One region of the Bradyrhizobium sp. Bra64 genome, then DNA from elsewhere that is predicted to be linked to it. Evidence: predicted binding sites of a transcription regulator. Region 1 holds the regulator's gene; each other region holds the start of a gene.
The links. The regulator PhoB, encoded in region 1, activates phosphate uptake and scavenging genes when phosphate is short. The targets are predictions, from matches to a motif close to TGTCATNNANCTGTCAT.
Positions count from the first base shown of each region.

Region 2: the regulator PhoB is predicted to act here: its motif matches at 2,161-2,177, upstream of NR187_RS28900 (YbhN family protein).
Region 3: the regulator PhoB is predicted to act here: its motif matches at 5,637-5,653, upstream of phnC (phosphonate ABC transporter ATP-binding protein).

Region 1 covers NZ_JALJRD010000017.1:104,650-112,159, forward strand. Annotated here, with positions in the region: gene pstS (phosphate ABC transporter substrate-binding protein PstS) at 1-448, shown strand, start outside; gene pstC (phosphate ABC transporter permease subunit PstC) at 579-1,568, shown strand; gene pstA (phosphate ABC transporter permease PstA) at 1,573-2,418, shown strand; gene pstB (phosphate ABC transporter ATP-binding protein PstB) at 2,415-3,239, shown strand; gene phoU (phosphate signaling complex protein PhoU) at 3,251-3,967, shown strand; gene phoB (phosphate regulon transcriptional regulator PhoB) at 3,990-4,697, shown strand; gene NR187_RS31255 (GcrA family cell cycle regulator) at 4,829-5,341, opposite strand; gene NR187_RS31260 (aspartate aminotransferase family protein) at 5,797-7,005, shown strand; gene argF (ornithine carbamoyltransferase) at 7,005-7,510, shown strand, end outside.
Region 2 covers NZ_JALJRD010000013.1:146,927-154,436, forward strand. Annotated here, with positions in the region: gene NR187_RS28895 (hypothetical protein) at 1-822, opposite strand, end outside; gene NR187_RS28900 (YbhN family protein) at 907-1,989, opposite strand; gene NR187_RS28905 (ferritin-like domain-containing protein) at 2,418-2,924, shown strand; gene NR187_RS28910 (MFS transporter) at 3,064-4,473, shown strand; gene NR187_RS28915 (EAL domain-containing protein) at 4,586-6,985, shown strand; gene NR187_RS28920 (hypothetical protein) at 6,988-7,422, opposite strand; gene NR187_RS28925 (hypothetical protein) at 7,488-7,510, shown strand, end outside.
Region 3 covers NZ_JALJRD010000006.1:261,795-269,304, reverse strand. Annotated here, with positions in the region: gene NR187_RS20175 (dihydrodipicolinate synthase family protein) at 1-652, shown strand, start outside; gene NR187_RS20170 (selenium-binding family protein) at 934-2,334, shown strand; gene NR187_RS20165 (hypothetical protein) at 2,412-3,005, shown strand; gene NR187_RS20160 (DUF1045 domain-containing protein) at 3,009-3,707, opposite strand; gene NR187_RS20155 (alpha-D-ribose 1-methylphosphonate 5-triphosphate diphosphatase) at 3,726-4,919, opposite strand; gene NR187_RS20150 (chloramphenicol acetyltransferase) at 4,916-5,578, opposite strand; gene phnC (phosphonate ABC transporter ATP-binding protein) at 5,752-6,561, shown strand; gene phnD (phosphonate ABC transporter substrate-binding protein) at 6,627-7,510, shown strand, end outside.

The DNA of each region.
Region 1 (7,510 bases):
GCCGGTCGGCGTCGGCGCCAAGGGCAACGAGGGCGTCTCCGGGAATATCGGCCAGACCAAGAACTCGATCGGCTACGTCGAGTATGCCTATGCCAAGCAGAACAAGCTGACCTACACCAAGATGGTCAACAAGGGCGGCAAGACCGTCGAGCCGACCACCGAGGCCTTCCAGGCGGCCGCCTCCAACGCCGACTGGGCCAAGGCTCCCGGCTATTACGTCATCCTGACCGACCAGCCCGGCGACAAGTCCTGGCCGATCACCGCGGCGACCTTCATCCTCATGCACAAGGATGCGACCGACAAGGCGGCCGCGAAGGAGGCCCTCAAGTTCTTCACCTGGGCGTTCAAGAACGGCGACAAGATGGCTGAGGAGCTCGACTACATTCCGATGCCCGACAGCGTTGTGAAGCTGATCGAGAAGACCTGGTCCGCCGACATCAAGAGCTGAGTGCTCTGGTCCCGGACGCAGTGCCGGGATCTGCAAGACGTCCGCTCCGGATCGGCTTTGCGCCGCATCCGGAGCGCAAGACCGACAATAAGCGTATATAAAACGGGCACAGGGGATCGGCGTGGCTGAGATGGCTGTCGAGAGCAATGTAGTTGATGCCGCCGGACCGTATGATCGCGCCAAGGCGTTGAGCGCGTTCAAGCTCGGCGATGTCACCTTCTACTGGATCACCCGGCTGAGCGCGATCTCGGTGCTGCTGATCCTCGGCGGCATCATCATGTCGCTGGTCGTCGGCGCCTTCCCGGCGATGAAGGAGTTCGGCCTCTCGTTCCTGTGGACGCAGCGCTGGGCACCGTCGGCCGATCCGCCCGTGCTCGGCGCGCTCGGGCCGATGTACGGCACGCTCGTCACCTCCTTCATCGCGATGCTGATCGCCATTCCGGTCGGTATCGGCATTGCGATCTTCCTGACCGAGCTCTGCCCGCAATGGCTGCGCCGCCCGATCGGCATGGCGATCGAGCTGCTCGCCGGCATTCCCTCGATCATCTACGGCATGTGGGGCTTCTTCGTGCTGGGCCCGTTCCTGGCCAACACCTTCCAGCCCTTCATGATCAAGATCTTCGACGGCATCCCCGTGCTGGGCACAATCTTCGCGGGACCGCCGTCCTATCTCAGCCTGTTCAACGCGGCGCTGATCCTCGCGATCATGGTGCTGCCCTTCATCACCTCGATCTCGGTCGACGTGTTCAAGACGGTGCCGCCGGTGCTGAAAGAGGCCGCCTACGGCGTCGGCTGCACCACCTGGGAAGTCGTCCGCAGCGTGGTGATCCCCTACACCCGCGTCGGCGTCATCGGCGGCGTCATGCTGGCGCTCGGACGCGCGCTGGGCGAGACCATGGCGGTGACCTTCATCATCGGCAATTCGTTCCGCATCTCGGGGTCGATCTTCGCGCCGGGCACCACGATCTCGGCGGCGATCGCATCCGAATTCGCCGAAAGCGACGGTCTGCACCAGTCCGGCCTGATCCTGCTCGGCCTCTTGCTGTTCGTACTGACGTTCTTCGTGCTGGCCGCGGCGCGGCTGATGCTGATGCGGCTGGAAAAGAAGGCGGGGAACTAACGCGATGAACCCGATCTATGCACGTCGCCGCCGCAAGGACCTCATCATCCGCGGTCTTTGCTTCGCGGCTGCCGCCTTCGGCGTCACCTGGCTCGCGCTGATCCTGATCACGCTGCTGTACAACGGCCTTGCGGGCCTGAATGTTCAGCTGTTCACCGAGAACACGCCGCCGCCCGGATCCAACGAGGGCGGCCTGCTCAACGCCATCGTCGGTTCGCTGATGATGACCGTGATCGGCGTCGGTATCGGTGCGCCGCTCGGCATGTTCGCCGGCACCTATCTCGCCGAATACGGCCGCAACGACAAGCTGACGTCGGTGATCCGCTTCATCAACGACATCCTGCTCTCGGCGCCATCGATCATCATCGGCCTGTTCATCTATGGCGCCGTGGTGGTGCCGATGCGCGGGTTCTCGGCGGTCGCCGGCTGTCTCGCGCTCGCCGTCATCGTCATTCCGGTGGTGCTGCGCACGACCGAGGACATGCTGCTCTTGGTACCGAACGCGCTGCGCGAGGCGGCCTCGGCGCTCGGGCTGCCGCGCTCGCTGGTGATCAAGCGGATCGCCTACCGTTCGGCGCGCGCCGGCCTCATCACCGGCGTGCTGCTCGCCACCGCCCGCGTCGCCGGCGAGACCGCGCCGCTGCTGTTCACCGCGCTGTCGAACCAGTTCTTCAGCCTGGACCTGACCAAGACGATGGCCAACCTGCCGGTCACCATCAACAACTTCGTGCAGAGCCCCTACGCCTACTGGAAGCAGCTGGCATGGAGCGGGGCGCTGCTCATCACCCTGACCGTGCTTGCCCTGAACATTGGCGCGCGCATACTTGGCGCCGAGAGGACCGCAAAATGAGTGAACTTTCAGTATCGTCGATGAGCGCGGCCGGTGGCCTGCCCCAGACGGCAGCATTGCCCGAGGCTCCCCCCAAGGTGACGGTGCGCAACCTCAATTTCTATTACGGCGAGCACCACGCGCTGAAGAACATCAACCTGACGCTCGGCACCAACCGCGTCACGGCGTTCATCGGCCCGTCGGGCTGCGGCAAGTCGACCCTGCTGCGCATCTTCAACCGGATGTACGACCTCTATCCGGGCCAGCGCGCGACCGGTCAGGTGATGCTCGACCAGACCAACATCCTCGACGGCAAGCTCGACCTCAATCTGCTGCGCGCCCGCGTCGGCATGGTGTTCCAGAAGCCGACGCCGTTCCCGATGACGATCTACGAGAACATCGCTTTCGGCATCCGTCTTTACGAGAAAATCCCGAAGTCCGAGATGGACGGCCGGGTCGAGAAGGCGCTGCGCGGCGGCGCGCTCTGGAACGAGGTCAAGGACAAGCTCAACGCGTCGGGCCTGTCGCTGTCCGGCGGCCAGCAGCAGCGCCTCTGCATCGCCCGCACGGTCGCGGTGCGGCCCGAAGTGATCCTGTTCGACGAGCCCTGCTCGGCGCTCGATCCGATCTCGACCGCCAAGGTCGAGGAGCTGATCCAGGAGCTGTCCGAGAACTACACGATCGCGATCGTCACCCACAACATGCAGCAGGCGGCGCGCGTCTCCGACAAGACCGCCTTCATGTATCTCGGCGAGTTGATCGAGTTCGACGAGACCAGCAAGATATTCACGTCGCCGACCGATCGGCGCACGCAGGACTACATCACCGGCCGGTTCGGCTGAGGAGACAGGACATGGGTTCCGAACATACCGCAAAGGCCTTCGACACCGACCTCCAGGAGCTCACTCGCCTGGTCGCCGAGATGGGCGGAATCGCAGAGCGCATGATCGTCGATTCCGTCGATGCGCTGATCCGCCGCGACGTCGCGCTCGGCCAGCGCGTCGTCGCCATCGACGTCGAGCTCGACGCGCTCCAGAAGAAGATCGAGGAGCGCGCCGTCCTCACCATTGCGCGCCGCCAGCCGATGGCGGTCGATCTGCGCGAGATCGTCGGCGCCATGCGCGTCGCGACCGATCTGGAGCGTATCGGCGACCTCGCCAAGAACATGGGCAAGCGCGTCGCGGCGCTGGAAACGGATTTTCATCCGCTCAAGCTGTTCCGCGGCCTCGAGCACATGACCGACCTCGTGCAGCAGCAGGTCAAGTCGGTGCTGGACGCCTATGCCGCGCACGATCTGCCGGCGGCGATGGCGGTGTGGAAGGGCGACGAGGAAGTCGATGCCATCTGCACCTCGCTGTTCCGCGAGCTTCTCACCTACATGATGGAGGATCCGCGCAACATCTCGTTCTGCATCCATTTGATGTTCTGCGCCAAGAATATCGAGCGCATCGGCGACCACGCCACCAATATCGCCGAGACCGTGTTCTACATGATCGAGGGCCAGGCGATCACCGACAAGCGGCCGAAGGGCGACATGACGAACTTCGCCACGACGGTTCCGAATACCTGATCACGCAAGGAGCGACGACACCATGGGCGCACGCATTATGGTGGTTGAGGACGAGGAAGCTCTCACCGAGCTTCTTCGCTACAACCTCGAAGGCGACGGCTATGACGTCGAGACGGTGATGCGCGGCGACGACGCCGACACCCGGCTCAAGGAGCACATCCCCGATCTCATCGTGCTCGACTGGATGCTGCCGGGTCTGTCCGGCATCGAGCTGTGCCGACGGCTGCGCACCCGGCCCGAGACCAAGCAGCTCCCGATCATCATGCTCACCGCGCGCGGCGAGGAGAGCGAGCGGGTGCGGGGTCTTGCGACCGGCGCCGACGATTACATCGTCAAGCCGTTTTCGGTGCCGGAGCTGCTGGCGCGGGTGAAGGGCCTCTTGCGGCGCGCAAGCCCGGAGCGGCTCGCCACCGTGCTCGCCTATGGCGACATCGAGCTCGATCGCGACAAGCGCCGCGTGGCGCGCTCCGGCCGGCCGATCGACCTCGGCCCGACCGAATATCGCCTCCTGGAGTTCTTCCTGGAGCATCCGGGCCGGGTGTTCTCGCGCGAGCAGCTGCTCGACAGCGTCTGGGGCCGCGACATCTACATCGACGAGCGCACGGTCGACGTGCATATCGGCCGCCTGCGCAAGCTGCTCAATCTCGGCCGCGAGCAGGACCCGATCCGCACCGTCCGCGGCGCCGGCTATGCGCTGGACGACCGTTTCGCGAAGGCGGAGCAGGCGTAAGTTCAGCCGCGAACAGGCAAGTAAAAAGCGCGCCGGGCGGCGCGCATTTCCATTTTTCGATCGTTCCGGTCCCTACTGCGCAATTGCGCGCTAGCTAGTTAGGCCGGGACGATGTCGTTTGGAGCCGGGCTTCAGCGCGGCCCCGGCTTCGCCGGTGCGCGCCGGCGATCCGCCGCGGGCTGATACGCCACGCGCGAGTGCTGGGCGCAATAGGGCAGGCCGGAGAGGGCCTTGCCGCCGCAGAAGAAGAAGTCCGGGCTCGAGGGATCGCCGACCGGCCAGTGGCAGGTCGCCTCGTTCAGCTCCAGCAGCGACAGCCGCTGGCTCATCGGCACCACGTTGTCGTAGGTGACCGGCTCAGCCTCCACCTCGACCTCGAAGGCCTGCGCCAGCGCGGTGTTGCCGCGCGAGATCGGACGGGTCACCCGCATCATGTGCTGCGCGGGACGCGCCTTGCGCGGCCGGGGCGCTGCGGAAGATGGGCTCTTGGCGCGGCCCGACAGGCCGAGCCTGTGCACTTTGCCGATCACGGCATTGCGGGTCACATTGCCGAGCTCAGCCGCGATCTGGCTGGCCGAAAGTCCGGCCTCCCAGAGCTTTTTCAGCTGCTCGACGCGATCATCGGACCAGGTCAAAACCGTCATTGCACCCTTTCCCTCGCTGCGCGCCAGCCATCCTGGGGCCTCGCAGCGAATGCCTAAGCCTTAAAAACCCGTGCCGTCAGAATCCCTTAAGGCTCGCCGGGCGCGCCAATGACGCCCGAACGTTTACGCCGGTACATAAGGACTTAGAGATCAGAACCGCTGCACGAGATGTCGTATCTGACAATCCAAACGCTACAATATGGCGTGACTCCCGCGCAAGAGTCCGCCGACTCGCTTCCACATGTTCCGTGGTGAAAAACCCGCAAAATCGGCACCGCAAGACTACGGATTCTGCGTTTCGCGAGGCTTTCCGGGCGGCATTGACACCCGTCTTGCCAGGCATAAGATAGTGCCGCGTGCCGCCCTTAAAAGGCGGCACGTTTCGTTTTCCGGACCGGTCAATGGTGCGTTGCGCAATGCACATTCAGGCCGTCCACAACATTCAAGTGATCGTCATGACCAACAGCGCCGCGCCGCATTTGCTCCCTGTTTTCGCCAGGGCCGACCTCGGCTTCGAGCGCGGCGAGGGCTGCTGGCTGATCGCGACCAATGGCGAGCGCTATCTCGATTTCACTTCGGGCGTCGCCGTGAATGCGCTCGGTCATGCTCATCCCGCGCTGGTCGCAGCGTTGCAGGAGCAGGCGACCAAGCTCTGGCACATGTCGAACCTGTTCCAGAGCCCGGACGGCGAGAAGCTTGCGAACCGCCTCTGCAACGAGAGCTTTGCGGACTTCGTGTTCTTCTGCAATTCCGGCGCCGAGGCGCTGGAAGGTGTGATCAAGCTGGTCCGCCATCATCACTTCTCCAAGGGGCATCCGGAACGCTATCGCATCATCACCTTCGAAGGCGCGTTCCACGGCCGCACGCTGGCGACGCTGGCCGCGACGGGTTCTGCGAAATATCTCGAAGGTTTCGGTCCGCCGATGGATGGTTTCGACCAGGTGGCGCATGGTGACATCGAGGCCGTGAAGAAGGCGATCGGTCCGCAGACCGCCGGCATCCTGATCGAGCCGATCCAGGGCGAGGGTGGCGTGCGTTCGGCGCCTCCCGGCTTCCTCAAGGCGTTGCGCCAGCTCTGTGACGAGAAAGGCCTGCTGCTCGCGTTCGACGAGGTGCAGACCGGCATGGGCCGCACTGGCGATCTCTTCGCCTATAAGCGCACCGGCGTCACGCCTGACGTGATGTCGCTGGCCAAGGCGCTCGGCGGCGGCTTCCCGATCGGCGCGATCCTGGCGACCGCGGACGCGGCTTCCGGCATGGGGCCCGGCTCGCACGGCTCGACCTTCGGCGGCAATCCGCTCGCGATCGCGGCCGCGAACGCCGTGCTCGACGTCATGCTCAAGCCCGGCTTCTTCGATCACGTCCAGAGGATGTCGCTGCTGCTCAAGCAGAAGCTCGCCTCCGTGATCGACCGTCATCCCGATATCGTCAGCGAAGTGCGCGGCGAGGGCCTCCTGATCGGCATCAAGGCCGTGGTGCCCTCGGGCGATTTGGTCGCAGCTTTGCGCAACGAAAAATTGCTCACGGTCGGCGCCGGCGACAATGTCGTGCGTTTCCTGCCGCCTTTAATCGTCACCGAAGCCGAGATCGAGGACAGCGTCGGGCGGCTCGAGCGCGCCTGCACCGCGATCTCGTCCAGTCAGACCAAGCGGGCGGCAAGCTGATGAGCAAGTCGCCGAAGCACTTCCTCGATATCAACGAGCTGCCGTTGTCGGAGCTCAAGAGCATGCTCGCCGCCTCCTCCGCCATGAAGGCGAAGCAGAAGGTGCATCAGCCGGTCAGGCCGCTCGAAGGCAAGACGCTTGCGATGATCTTCGAGCGGCCCTCCACGCGCACCCGCGTCTCGTTCGACGTCGCGATGCGCCAGCTCGGCGGCGAGCCCATCATGCTCACCGGTGCCGAGATGCAGCTCGGCCGCGGCGAGACCATCGCCGACACCGCGCGTGTGCTGTCGCGCTATGTCGACGCCATCATGATTCGCATCCTCAATCACGATGCGCTGCTGGAGCTTGCGGAATATGCGACGGTGCCCGTCATCAACGGCCTGACGCGCCGGTCGCACCCATGCCAGGTGATGGCCGACCTCATGACCTACGAAGAACATCGCGGCCCGATCGAGGGCAGGACGGTGGCCTGGACCGGCGACGACAACAACGTGCTCGCCTCCTG
Region 2 (7,510 bases), on a different contig from region 1:
CTGGTAGCTGTAGAGCGAGCGGTGGCAGGGTGAGTTGAACCAGAGCGCGCCGTAGCGCTGCCAGTTGGCGAGCGAATCCGGCGCCTCGCAGGCGCGGCCGCCTTTGTAGCCGGCGCGGCTCGGTCGGTAGTACTGGCCGCCGGCGGCGGTGCCGAGATAGGAGCGGAAGCAGAAGCCTTCGTCGGACAGCGCCAGCGGCCGGTCCGGATTGCCTTCGCCCGAGGCGATGCTGTCCCCCAAGCCGGCCACGAAGATGTCGCGAACCTGGATCTCGGCCTGGACACGCTGGGTCGGATCGGAGCCGGAGGAGACGTCCACGCTCGCGACCGTCTGCTTGCCATAGCGGACCCGCAGATTGACCGGCTCGGCGCAGTCGAAAGTCGAGGTCTGCGGCCCGTCGCCGTCGTCGAACGACCAGGCGCAGGTAGCGCCGACCGGCACCGCGCCGGTGAGACGCACGGTGACGGGGTGATCGACCGGGGTGAGGTAGTTTTCCTTCACGTTGTCCCGGGTGCAGGGCTGGTTGACCCGGCCCTGGAGGTCGATGCAGAGGCGGTTGACCATGTTGCGGGCCCAGCCGCGACCCTCGCTCTGGAGTTCCAGCGATTGTTCGGCGGCGAGAATGCTGCGGTTGCCCGCATTCTCGACATGGAGCAGGAAATCACGCTCCTCGCGGAACAGCCGGAAGCGGTTGCGCACCTCCCAATTGATCTGCAGGGCGCCGGAGTCCTGCGCGGCGGCGCGCTCGGGCGGCAAGGCGGTCAGGATCCCGGCAAGCAGCAGGGCGCCTGCGGAGAGAGTGCGAAGGGATGCTCGGATCATGGCCCGCGTCTTCAACGGCAAAGTTGAGGCGGAAATAAGAGAGCATTGCTCCCCCGCCTGCAACCTTTGTCTGGACCGTCCGCGTCAGCGCTTGTTGGCCTGCCGCAGCAGCCGCTCGCGCTCCATGGGCGTCACCTGCTTGGGCAGGTTGGCCTGTGCGCAGGCCTCCGCCAGCCGCCGCCGCTCCTGCCAGGGCTCCACCACGTTCATCCAGAGCTCGCGCGCGCCCATGATGGAGATGGCGAGGCCGAACGGGATCACGAAATAGAGAATGCGGAACACCAGCAGCGTCGCCAGCAGCTGCTCGCGGCCGAATTCCGGCAGCGCCACCAGCATGGCGGCGTCGAACACGCCGATCGAGCCGGGGGCATGGCTGGCGAAGCCGAGCAGGGTCGCCAGGATAAACACCACGGCAAGCGACAGAAAATCGATCTGCGGACTGGCCGGCACCAGCAGATACATCGCCAGCGCGCAGAAGCCGAGATCGACCACGCCGATGAGGATCTGCACCAGCGTCAGCGGCGCCGAGGGCAGCACCACCTTCCAGCCCTTTTGGCCGAGCTCGCGCCGCTTCTCGCCCATGCAGAGCCAGACCAGATATGCGGCGATCGAGGCGAGGCCGCCGAGCGCGATCAGCCGATTGATCGATGACGGCAGCTGATCCATGTAGGACGCGGCGTCGGGATGGATCGCCATGCCGATCGAGAGCACGAAGATGTTACCGAGCCAGAAGGTCAGCCCCGACAGGAAGCAGATTTTCGCGACGTCGATCGCGTTCAGCCCGTAATCGGAATAGATCCGGAAGCGGATCGCGCCACCCGTGAACACCGTGGCGCCGATGTTGTGGCCGATCGAATAGGACGTGAAGCTGGAGAGCGCCGCGATGCGATAGGGCACGTGCTTCTTGCTGATCGTTCGCAGTGCAAAAAAATCGTAGAAGGTCAGCGTACAGAACGCGAAAAAGACGCAGATCGCCGCCAGCCCGATATTGCCGCGGGGAATCTCGGTCAACGCGGTCAGGATGACACCGGTATCGATGCCCTTGAGGGTCCGCACCAGCGTGGTGATCGCGAAGGCGATGATGAAGACGCTCGCGGCAATGCCGAGCCGTCGCCAGCCGATCCATCTCTTGAAGCCGCGTTTCAGCGCGGGCAGCAGTCCGTGCATTCGTCCTCCCGGCGGGGGGCAAAACCGACCGGGCCAGAGATTGGCCGGTCGGGTGCGATCACTGCCCGAAATGGGCTTCGATCGCTAGGCATGATGTAGCTCATTTAAGGCAAAAACAGTAACTTGTGCAGCCCTTGACAATGATAGGTTCTGCGCCGGACCGGCCACTTTTGTCATACGCGGTTCACATCGGGCGGGCGTTAAGCATATGAGTCGTGGGACCGGTTCGGCTCTCGCGTCCGTGTCTCGGCATGGTTTCAAATCCTGGCGCGGTCGGCATTGTTCCAGCTCAAGCGATGCGGGCTTTTTTGGAACGCCGATGCCGGGTGCCCGTTAGGCCACCATCAGCAATCGAACATGGCGGAATACGCGGCTTTTCTTGCAGGCCGCTGCGTCCGTGTTCCCGAAACCTCGAGAGGATCGGACCGATGGGACTGTTCACGAAAGACATCAAGACCATGAACGACCTGTTCGTGCACCAGCTTCAGGACATCTATTATGCCGAGCAGCAGCTCGCCAAGGCCCTGCCGAAAATGGCCGACAAGGCCACCGATCCGCAGCTGAAACAGGGCTTTTTGACGCACCTCGAAGAAACCAAGCAGCACGTCAAGCGGCTGGAGGAAGTGTTCAAGATGCACGGTGCTCAGGTGAAGGCGGTCGACTGCCCGGCGATCGACGGCATCATCGAGGAGGCCGACGAGACCGCCGGCGAGGTCGCGGACAAAGCGGTGCTCGACGCCGCCCTGATCAACGCAGCGCAGGCCGCCGAGCATTACGAGATCGCCCGCTATGGCAGCCTGATCGCCTGGGCCAAGCAGCTTGGCCGCAATGACTGCGCCAGCGTGCTCGCCAAGACGCTGGAGGAAGAGAAGGCGACCGACAAGAAGCTGACCACGCTCGCCGAGAGCAAGGTGAATCTCCGCGCGGCCAGCTAAGGTGAGGTAATCAAAAAAAGCGCCGCGCGGCCATCCGCGCGGCGCTTGCATGTGACGCATCCATCATTCGGTCATTGTCGAAACATGACGGCGGGATGGAAGCGTATGTTTCGCATGGGGCTGCAACCGAGTTGGCAGCATGCGAGCAAGCACCATCAAAAATGAATCCTTCGACGACGGAGCCGGCGCGCCGCGTGCCGGCTCGCGTCTTGCAACCTCCCTCACGCTCGCCGCGATGAGCCTCGGCTATGGCGTGGTGCAGCTCGACGTCACCATCGTCAACACCGCGCTCGGTGCGATGGGCAGGACGCTCGGCGGCGGCGTCGCCGAGCTGCAATGGGTGGTCAGCGCCTACACCATTGCATTTGCCGCGTTCATTCTGACGGCCGGCGCGCTCGGCGACCGGATCGGCGCCAAGCGCATCTTCATGGCGGGCTTCGCCATCTTCACCGCGGCCTCGCTCGCCTGCGCACTGGCGCCCAATGCGGCCGTGCTGATCGCAGCGCGGCTGGTCCAGGGCCTGGCGGCGGCGATCCTGGTGCCGAATTCTCTCGCGCTGCTCAGTCATGCCTATCCGGACGACCGCGAGCGCGGCCGTGCCGTGGCGGTCTGGGCCGCCGGAGCGAGCCTTGCCCTCACCGCGGGCCCGTTCGTCGGCGGCGCGCTGATCACGCTGGTCGGCTGGCGCGCGATCTTCCTGGTCAATCTGCCGATCGGGCTTGCCGGCCTGTGGCTGAGCTGGCGTTACGCCAGCGAAACCACGCAGGCGCGCTCGCGCGAGATCGATCTGCCCGGACAGCTTGCCGCGATCGGTGCGTTGGGGGCGCTGGCCGGCGCGATCATCGAAGGCGGTTCGCTCGGCTGGGAACATCCAGCCGTGATCGCGGCCTTCGTCGGAGCCGCCATTGTCGGCGCGCTTTTCGTCTGGCGCGAGAGCCGCGCGGTACAGCCGATGCTGCCGCTGTCGCTGTTCGGCCACCGGCTGTTCGCGCTGACTTCGCTCGTCGGGTTGCTCGTCAACATTGCGATTTATGGCCTGATCTTCGTGCTCAGCCTGTACTTCCAGAGGATCAACGGGCTGTCGGCGTGGTGGACCGGTCTCGCCTTCGTGCCGATGATGGGGGCGGTGCTGCCGTTCAATCTGCTGGCGCCGCGCCTCGCCGAGCATATCGGCCCGTGCCCGACCATCGTCGTCGGCGCCTGCGTCTCGGCGCTTGGCTGCCTCGGCCTGCTCTGGATCGAGGCCGGGACGAGCTATTGGGCGATCCTTGCCCAGATGATTGCGATCAGCGGCGGACTTGGGCTGCTGGTGCCGCCGCTGACCTCGACCTTGTTGGGCAGCGTCGAGAAGGCGCGCTCCGGTATCGCGGCGGGCGTCCTGAACGCGACGCGGCAATCCGGCAGCGTCCTCGGCGTCGCGCTGTTCGGCTCGCTGGTGGCCTCGGAGGGGGCGTTCGTGACCGGCATGCATCTGTCGCTGATTCTGTCGGCGGCGGTGCTGCTGCTCGCCGCCGCCGTGATCGGCCTCGGTGCACCGGCGCGCGGATGAACAATCCGAGCGAATGGACACACCTTCCGTTCACCATCCCCGAAGGGGGCACGTAGCCAGTTACCGACTATCCACCTCTGTCGGTTCAAGTGCGGGTCGATAGGGGCCTGCAATGTACCAAGTATTCTACTGTCTCGCCGAAGAGCACGACTGGCGGCTTGTGGCGCTTGGCGGCGCTGTGTGTCTGCTCGCAAGCGCGGCGGCGATCAGCCTGTTTCACCGGGCTCGGGCGTCGAACGGCCCCGGTCGCCTGGCCTGGATCGCCCTGGACGCCGCCGTCAGCGGATGCGGCATCTGGGCGACGCATTTCATCGCGATGCTCGCCTACGGGCCGGGTGGCGCCGGCGCTTACAACATCCCGGTGACGATCCTTTCCCTGGTCTTCGCGATCTCCGTGACCTTCGTGGGGCTGAGCATCGCGGTATCATCCTCACGCGCGCCGTGGATCGTGCTCGGCGGCGCAATCGTCGGCACAGGCGTCGCGACGATGCACTACACCGGCATGGCCGCGCTGGAGATGCCGGCGCGCGTGGACTGGATCGGAAGCACGGTTGCCGCCTCCGTGCTGTTCGGAGTTGTGTTTGCAGCGCTCGCGCTGTTCGTCGCAGCGCGGCGCGACAACCGCTTCCATGCGCTGGCCGCGACCGCCCTGCTGACGGTCGCCATCGTCGCGCATCATTTCACCGCGATGGGCGCGGTGCTGCTGACGCCGGACCCGACGATCGCGATCAGCGGGCTGTCCGTCTCGCCGGCCTCGCTGTCCTTCCTCACCGCAGGTGCCGCTGTTGCGATCATCGCGATTGCGCTCGTGGCCGCGCTGCTCGACCGCCGCGCCAAGGGCGAGCTGGGCCGCCAGCAGATCGTGCTGGACACGGCGCTCGAGAACATGTCGCAGGGACTGTGCATGTTCGACGCGGACGGCAAGATCATCCTGTTCAACGAACGCTATGCCGCGATGCTCGGCCGCACCGACATCCCGCTCGCCGGCCGCCTGCTGGTCGATGTGCTGCGGGAGGAGCAGGCCAGGGGCCAGTGGCAGGGCGATGCGGGCGAATTCTTCGCCCGCCTCGTCGCCGACGCGCGCGAGAGCCGTACCACGACCGATGTCGTCAGCAGGCTGGGCCGGTCCATCCGGGTCGTCAACCAGCCGATGCAGGGTGGAGGCTGGGTCGCGACCTTCGAGGACATCACCGAATGGCTGGAGGCGCAGGCCAAGATCTCGCACATGGCCCGCCATGACGCGCTGACAAGTCTGCCGAACCGCGTGCTGTTCCACGAGCAGCTCGAGCAGGGATTGCTCCGGACCAGGTCGGGCGACCAGCTCGCGGTGCTTTGTCTCGATCTCGATCATTTCAAGGACATCAACGACTCGCTCGGCCATCCCATCGGCGATGCGCTGCTCAAGGAGGTCGGCCGCAGGCTGAAGGCCACCGTCGGCGAGAGCGACACCGTCGCGCGGCTCGGCGGCGACGAGTTCGCCGTGGTCCAGATCGGACGGTCGGAGGAAACCGCGGCAAGATCCCTTGCCGGCCGCCTCGTCGAGGTGGTCTCGGCGCCTTACGAGATCGACGACCATCAGATCGTCATCGGCGTCTCGATCGGCATCTCGCTGGCGCCGCAGGACGGCAACAATCCGGACGAGCTGTTGAAGAACGCCGACCTCGCGCTGTATCGGGCCAAGGCGGACGGCCGCGGCACCTATCGGTTCTTCGAGACCGGCATGGATGCGCGCGCGCAGGCGCGGCGCCTGCTGGAGATGGATCTGCGCGCGGCGCTGCAACGCGACGAATTCGAGGCGTACTATCAGCCGATCCGCGACGTCGCCAGCGGTCGCGTCGTCGCCTTCGAGGCGCTGCTGCGCTGGAACCATCCGCAGCGCGGCCTTATCGCGCCGATCAGCTTCATTCCGCTGGCCGAGGAGACCGGACTGATCGTTCAGCTCGGCGAGTTCGTGCTGCGCGGCGCCTGCGCCGACGCGGCCACCTGGCCCGACGATGTCGACGTCGCCGTCAACCTGTCGCCGGTGCAGTTCAAGAATCCGAACCTGATCGCATCCGTGACCGAAGCGCTGGCCGCTTCGGGACTCGATGCGCGCCGTCTCGAGCTCGAGATCACCGAATCCGTGCTGCTTCAGAACAGCGAGACGACGCTGACCACCCTGCACGAGCTGCGTGCCATGGGCGTGCGCATCTCGCTCGACGATTTCGGCACCGGCTATTCGTCGCTGAGCTATCTGCGCAGCTTCCCGTTCGACAAGATCAAGATCGACCGCTCCTTCGTGTCGGAGCTGGCGACACGGGAGGATTCCATGGCGATCATCCGCGCCGTGACCGGTCTCGGCCGCAGCCTCGGAATCGTCACCACGGCGGAAGGCGTCGAGAACGACGCGCAGCTCGAGCTGCTCAGGCGCGAGGGCTGCACCCAGGCGCAGGGTTATCTGTTCAGCAAGCCGCGGCCGGCTTCCGATGTCGCGATCATGCTGAACCGGCCGCGGCTGCGCGCGACCGCCTGAGGTCAGCCGCGGCGCAGCGCGAAATGCGCGCCGCAGAACGCCATCACGGCGCCGAGGCATAGCGCCGCAAGCCCGGCCAGCACGCCCGAGACCGTCGGGATCGGGCTGGGCGCCGAGGCAACCTGGCCCGCGCCCGCCAGCAGGAGCACGCCGACCGCGATCAGGAACTGCCGCATCCGTTGCGGGATTTGGCCGTCGGCGGCGCTCTGCATCAATGTCGCGGTGAAATAGCCGCCGGAGAAGCCGACCGAGGCGATCAGCCACCAGGCGATCGCCGCGCCCGCCGGGATGAACTCATGCGTGTCGGAGTGCCAGAGGCCCCCGAGGTCGAGCCCGTAGCGCGCGCCCAGCATGTGCACCGCAAGCGCGAGCAGCACGCCGGAGATCACGGCGGCGCCGAGAATCAGCCGGCGCGGGAAAAAGATCGTCTCAGCCATGCCCCGCTTGTAGGATGGGGGAGGGCGATGATGCAAGCTGATCGCGGATTGGATTGATTGTGAAGATGCAGGGCGCGGGAGCCGACGC
Region 3 (7,510 bases), on a different contig from region 1:
CGCGCGCAGCCAGCAGGCCGAGGCCGCCGGTGCCGCGATGGTGATGGTCATGCCGCCTTATCACGGCGCGACCTTCCGCGTGCCGGAGAAAGGCGTGGTCGAATTCTTCAAGGTGCTCTCGGGCGCGATCAACATTCCGATCATGATCCAGGACGCGCCGGTGGCGGGCACGCCGCTCTCGGTCGAGCTGCTCGCCTGGCTCGCGCGCGACTTCTCCAACATCCGCTATTTCAAGATCGAGGTGCCGGGCGCGGCCGCAAAGCTGCGCAGCCTGATCGAGGCTGGCGGCAAGGACATCGAGGGTCCCTGGGACGGCGAGGAGGCGATCACGCTCATGGCCGATCTCGATGCCGGCGCCACCGGCGCCATGACCGGCGGCGGCTATCCCGACGGCATCCGGCAGATCATCGATCCCTATTTCGCGGGCAGGCGCGAAGAGGCGAAAGCCGCCTATGAGCGCTGGCTGCCGCTGATCAACTACGAAAACCGCCAATGCGGCCTGATCGCCTGCAAGGCGATGATGCAGGCGGGCGGCGTGATCAAGTCGGATGCGGTGCGCCATCCGCTCCAGCCGCTGCACCCGGCGACGCGGGCAGGGTTGCTGGAACTCGCGAAGGAGCGCGATGCGCTGGCGCTGCGGTGGGGGAAGTAGTGTTGCACCCATTCGGTTGTCGCTAGGTCTCTCGGCAACACCGCCTTTGCGCGGGCGAAGCCGAGTGTGAGGTGCGCGCTTGGCCTGTTCCCACCGGCTTCCATGTGATTGAAAGCGTCGAATCAGCGCGGTTCGGGCTGTTTCCCGCAGGCCGACGATGACGTATTATACGCCCGCCAACCAGGTCCGCGGAGCTTCTCAAGACGCCGCCTAGCGGCTCTCCAATATGCCGCTATTCCGGGCCAGGTTGGAGCAAGCCGACGAAACAGGGAGGCAGTGCCATGACGATGAGGCCGGATCCCACCTTTCACGCATCGCCCAAGCTGGCGATGGAAGCGCCTGCGGAGAACTTTGCCTACACGTTGCTGCTCAGTCCGGACTTCTCAAAACCCGATGCTCTCGCGGTCATCGACGTCAAGCCGGGATCGCAGACCTACAGCCAAATCGTCCACACGGTGACGATGCCCAACAAGGGCGATGAGTTTCATCACTTTGGCTGGAATGCCTGCTCGTCCGCCTTGTCGCCGCTCGCCGGACATGCCTTCATCGAGCGACGCTATCTCATCATCCCCGGGATACGCTCGTCCCGGATCTACATCATCGATACCAAGCCCGATCCGACCAAAGCCAAAATCCACAAGATCATCGAGCCCGAAGAAGTCTTCAAAAAGACCGGCTATTCGCGGCCGCATACCATCCATTGCGGGCCGGACGGCATCTATGTGAGCACGCTGGGCGGCGGCGGCAAGGACGGCACCAACGGGCCTCCAGGCGTCTTCATCATGGATTGCGAGACGTTCGAGATCCTTGGACGATGGGAGATCGACCGCGGTCCACAGACGCTGCACTATGATTTCTGGTGGAACCTGCCGCGCGACTACATGGTGACGAGCGAATGGGCGTTGCCGCCGCAGTTTGAGAACGGGATCGTCCCGGAAGACCTGCTGGCGAACAAGTATGGCCATCGTCTCCACTTCTGGGATCTCCGCGCCCGTCGCAACGTGCAGACCATCGACCTTGGCGCCAATCATCAGATGGCGCTGGAAGTACGGCCGGCGCACGATCCGGTTCGCGAATACGGCTTCGTAGGCGTTGTGGTCGACACCACGAATCTCGAAGCATCGATCTGGACCTGGTGGCGCGAAGGCGGAAGTTTCCATGCGGAGAAGACAGCGACGATCCCGCCCGAGCCCGCGCCAAAGGAGAAGCTCCCGCCGCTGCTCCAGGGCTTTGGTGCCGTGCCACCGCTGGTGACCGATATCGACCTGTCGATGGATGACCGGTTTCTCTATGTCTCGTGCTGGGGCACGGGTGAAATGCGCCAGTACGACGTGAGTGATCCGCGAAAGCCGAAGCTTGCGGGCTCGGTTCACATCGGCGGCATCGCGCGCCGCACCCCCCATCCGAACGGCAAGGCATTTGCGGCCGGTCCGCAGATGGTGGAGATTAGCCGCGACGGCAGGCGCGTGTACTGGACCAATTCGCTCTATTCCACCTGGGATGACCAGTTCTATCCCGACGGCGTTCCGGGTGTGGAGGTCATGGCCAATGTCGGTCGCAATGGCGGCCTCGAGCTCGACAAGAACTACTTCGTGAGCTTCCCCGACGGATATCGTGCGCACCAGATCAGGCTGGAAGGCGGCGATTGTTCGACGGACTCCTTTTGCTACCCGTCGGCCTAGATTGGGCACACGCGAGCCTCGGCTGGCTGTGGCTCGCCCTCGTTGCGAGCGGCCTCTATCACGGGGTCAATCCGGGAATGGGCTGGCCGCTCGCCGTTTCGGCCGGGCTCATGGACAGGAGCCCGCGCGCGCTCTTTCGTGCGTTGTGGGCTCTGGCGGCCGGACATCTCCTGGCAACACTTCTCGTGCTGCTGCCATTCGCGTTCCTGCTCGTGCTGGCCAAGTGGCAGCATTCGATCCAGCTCGGCGCGAGCCTTCTCGTCATCGGCTTCGGCGTCTATCGGCTGGTCGAGCGGCGCCATCCGCGCACGCTGGCACGAATTCCGCCAACGCAATTGGCGCTCTGGTCATTTGCCGTTGCCATTGCTCACGGCGCCGCCTTGATGCTCGTGCCGATCTATCTCGGGCTGTGCCAGGCCTTCGAACTTGATGCCGGCCATGAGGCTGCCGGCGCGCTGATGAAGGCAAGTCTCGGGATGGCGGTGCTGGTGTCTTTGGTGCACGTGGCCGCCATGGTCAGCGCCGGCGGATGTCTGGCGTGGCTGGTCTATCGTCATCTGGGATTAAGGTTCGTCTCGCGAAGCTGGTTCAATCTGGATGTCATCTGGGCGACCAGCCTCGTTCTGGTTGGCGTTGTGGCGCTCGTCTTCAATCTCGCGAGCTGGCACTGACGCCTATCGCGTCAAAGCCCACTCGCCGATGATGCGAAACCTCGCCTTGGCATCGTCCTGCCTGAACAGTGCGATGCGATCGATCGCCAGCGTGTCGAGACCGAGCGTCGCAAACCTCGCCCGCAGCATGTCCAGAATCGGCCCGCGCCGCTCCGCGTCCAGCCGCCCCGTCAGCGTCATGTGGAAGCGGAATTCCTCCATCACGTAAGGGTAGCCCCAGCGATCGAGATTGTCGCGCTGCCGTTCGCTGAGCTTCTCGGGCTTGCGCCGCGCGCGGTCCTCACTGGTGAGAGCGACGCGGAAGGAATCGAAATCGCGAACGCAGTCTGCGGCGAGCTCTTGAAGCGCGTCGACCGGAACGGCCGGGATGACGGCGATGAAGCCGCTGATGGAATCGACGACCGGGCGGATCACGGGAATAGGCCGCGCCTTGCCTGCGAACGCGGCACAGGCCGCCATGAGATCGGCCTCGCTCTTGTCGGGCGCGAGCGCCATCGGCGCCTTCAGCGTGCCGTGAAAGCCGTATTTGCGCGGATCGGCGGTGATGTCGCGCCAGTCCGGCGCGAGATGCGATGCGTCGGCGGGAAAAGGCAGCTCGTCGCCGGTGGTGGCGTCATAACCGAGCAGCTCGGCGCCGAAGCGGGAGAGGGCGCTGTCGGCGTCTGCGGCAAAATAGATCGCGTAGCGGGGAAAACCTGTCATTGCCTCAGCATAACGAATTTAGGCCGCGACGACAGCCTCGCGCGGCGTTGCCACTGCTGCGAGCAGCCGCGTCGCATCGGTAAGATGGACGAGCTTGCCGCCTGATATCACCGCGATCAGACGCGGCCGCAGCAGCACGCTGTCGTCGACCAGCAGAATGTCCGCGCGCCGTCCTTCCGCGAGCACACCGCGATCGGCAAGGCCGATCGCGCGCGCGGGCGCGGCGGAAACCAGGTCCCAGGCTTGCGTCAGCGGCAGCACGCCGTCGGCGGCTAGACGGAACGCGGCGAGCAGCTGCGCGGGATAGTAATAGTCCGACGCCAGCACCGAGCAGAGGCCCTTGCCGATCATGTCGGATGCCTTGGTCCAGCCGGTGTGGCTGCCGCCGCGCACGACGTTCGGCGCCCCGTAGACGATGGCGTCGCCGTGGCTTGCGGCCTCCCGCGCCGTCTCCTCGTTGATCGGAAACTCCGCGATACCCACCCCCATGGCGCGAAATTCCTGCCGCATCGCCGGCGTCGCATCGTCGTGCGAGAGCATGCGCACCTCCGCTGCCCGGGCCGCGGCGGCGAGCCGGGTGATCGAAGCGGGAACGTCGGCGGCGCGCGAAACGATGTGCGCGACCAGGGTGTCGAAATCCTCGCTCGACAATCCCGTGCGCTCCACCATGCGGTTGCGCTTGCGCGGGTTGGAGATGTCGGCAACGACCCCGTCCATGTGGTCGTTGAAGGCGAACAGGTCGACGCGGCCCTCGGCGAGCCACTGGCTGATCTCGGCTTCGGCCTCGAGATTGTAGGTCTCGTGCCGCAGGTGGAAGCGGGTGTCGGCAGCGAACTGCGGGCGCTGCCGCTCGATCGCCTCCATCAAGCCACGCGCATTTCCGGCGCTGCGCAGGCCCGGCTCCCACGAACAGGTCGTGGCGTGAAACACCGTGGTGATGCCGTTGCTGATCGCCTGGCGGTCGCTGTCGGCGAGCGCCACGTCGATCGGGAAGTCGACGCCGGCGCGCGGCATCATCTGGCGCTCGAAGGCATCGCCATGCAGATCGACGATGCCCGGCAGCACCAGCAGGTTGCCCGCATCGAGCGCCAGCCGTGCACGGTCGCGCGAGGCATCGACCTGCGCAATGTCCGTTCCGGACACGAGAATCGAAGTCTCGACGAGTTCGGAGCCGATCAGGGCGCGGCCGCCTTCGAGAAAGATGTCTGTCACGCGACCGCGCTTCGCTTGCTGCTGCGGGAGGAGCTTGCCCGTGCTTCGTATGTCGAAAGAAAATCTTCAATCCCGAGCTTGCGGAAATCGGGCAGTGCTTCACGCAATTTGTCGTGATCCAAATCCCACCAGGAGAGCCTGGCAAGCCGCCCTGCGACCTCTTCCGAAAATCGACGCCGCATGATGCGGGCCGGATTGCCGGCGACGATGGCGTAGGCCGGCACGTCCTTGGTGACGATGGCGCCGGCGGCGATCACCGCGCCGGTGCCGATGTTGCGGCCCGGCAGCACGATGGCGCCGTGGCCGATCCAGACGTCATGGCCGATATGGACGTGGTGCTGCCGCCGCCAGCCGAAGAACTCGGTGTCGTCACTCTCGCCGGGGAAGTAGGCGCTGGAGCGATAGGTGAAATGCGCCTGGGTCGCGCGATGCATCGGATGATTGCCGGGGTTGATGCGCGTCATCGCCGCGATCGAGCAGAATTTTCCGATGGTGGCGTAGGTGATCTGCGCGTCGTTCACAACATAGGAGTAGTTGCCCATCGTGACTTCATTCAGGATCGTGCGCGCGCCGACTTCGGTATAGGTGCCGAGCCTGGTCTCATGGAGCTTCGCCGTGGAATCGATGGTCGGTTCGACCGAGAGCGCTTTACCGGCCATGCGGCATCCATAAGATCGAGGGCGGGCGTACCTCTTCGAGCGGCTTGATGACAACGTCATGACGATGTGATGACAGGGGAAGGTGTGCATGATCGTCGCACCGCAGCGCGCGTGTCACACAAGTGTCAAGCACCAGCGATAGCGGTTGGTCCCAGCATACTCTGGAGCCCTGCATGCTGGTGGTGGAAGGTCTGACGTGTCGCTTCGGCGTGAAAGCCGCGGTGGACGACGCTTCATTTCAAGTTTCCCCCGGCGGCTTCGTCGGTGTGATCGGGCGCTCCGGCGCTGGCAAGTCGACCATGCTGCGCATGATCAATCGCCTCGCGACGCCGACGCAGGGCCGCATCCTGTTCGACGGCCTCGACGTCACCGCGCTGCGCGGCAAGGAGTTGCGGCAGTGGCGGGCGCGCTCGGCGATGATCTTCCAGCAGTTCAACCTGGTCGGGCGGCTCGATGTTCTCACCAACGTCCTGATGGGGCGCCTCGCGACGATGCCGGCCTGGCGCTCGCTGACGCAGACCTGGCCCGAGACTGACAAGGCGCTGGCGATGTCGGCGCTCGAACAGTTCGACATCGCCTCGCTCGCCGCCCAGCGCGCCGACCAGCTTTCCGGTGGCCAGCAGCAGCGCGTCGCGATCGCCCGCGCGCTGGTGCAGCAACCCGACATCATCCTCGCCGACGAGCCGATCGCCTCGCTCGACCCGCGCAACACCAAGATCGTCATGGATGCGCTGCTGCGCATCAACAAGCACTTCGGCATCACCGTGCTCTGCAACCTGCATTCGCTCGACCTGGCGCGCAGCTATTGCGACCGCCTGATCGGCATGGCGCAGGGCCGCGTGGTGTTCGACGGCGCGCCGGCCGAGCTGACCGACCATGTCGCGCGCGAGCTTTACGATCTCGAAGCCACGGACGTCATGGGCGGCACGCCTGTACCGGCGCCCGAGGGCATTCCAGCGCTTGGAACGGCGGCCGCCGCCTGAGCGGCGCCTCATCTGCTTAGTTGCCAGTTTTGCGTCAACCGACCCCAACCGATGGAGAGGGTACCATGATCACTCGCAGACTAGTTCTTGCCGGCACTGCCGCGCTCGCCTTTGCCGGATCTGCTTCCGCCGAAGACTGGAAGACGAAATATCCGGAGATCACCTTCGCCGTGATCCCGGCCGAGAACGGCTCCGGCGTCACCGAGCGCTACGGGCCTTTCGTCAACTATCTGTCGAAGGAGCTCGGCATCAAAGTGACCCTGCGTGTCGCCAACGACTACGCGGCCGTCATCGAAGGCCAGCGTGCCGGCAACATCCATATCGGCTATTACGGCCCTGCCTCGTTCGCGCGCGCCCGCCTGACCGGCGTCAAGACCGACGCCTTCGTGATCGACGTCAACGCCGACGGCTCGAAGGGCTACTACTCGGTGTTCTACGTGCTGGCGAAGTCGCCGTACCAGAAGGTCGAAGAGCTCAAGGGCAAGAATCTCGGCCTGGTCGATCCGAACTCGACCTCAGGCAACAACATGCCGCGTTTCAAGCTGAACCAGATGGGCATCGATCCCGACGCCTATTTCTCCAAGGTCATCTTCACCGGCAGCCATGAGAACGCCGTGCTGGCCCTGGCTCAGGGCACGGTCGACGTCGCCGCCAACTGGTGGAATGCCGACGACGATTCCAACCTGACCCGCATGCTCAACAAAGGCATGGTGAAGTCGGCTGACGGCACCGTGATGAAGAAGGAAGACTTCCGCATCATCGTGAAGTCCGACCTCATCATCAACTCGCCCTACGCCTATCTCAGCGACCTCCCGGACGACATGAAGGCGGCGATCAAGAAGGCCTTCCTTGAGGCGGCGCAGAAGGATCCCGAGGCGTTCAAGAAGCTCTCCGACGGCAAGAACAAGCCGTGGGAGCCGACCGTCAATGACGATTACAACAAGACCAT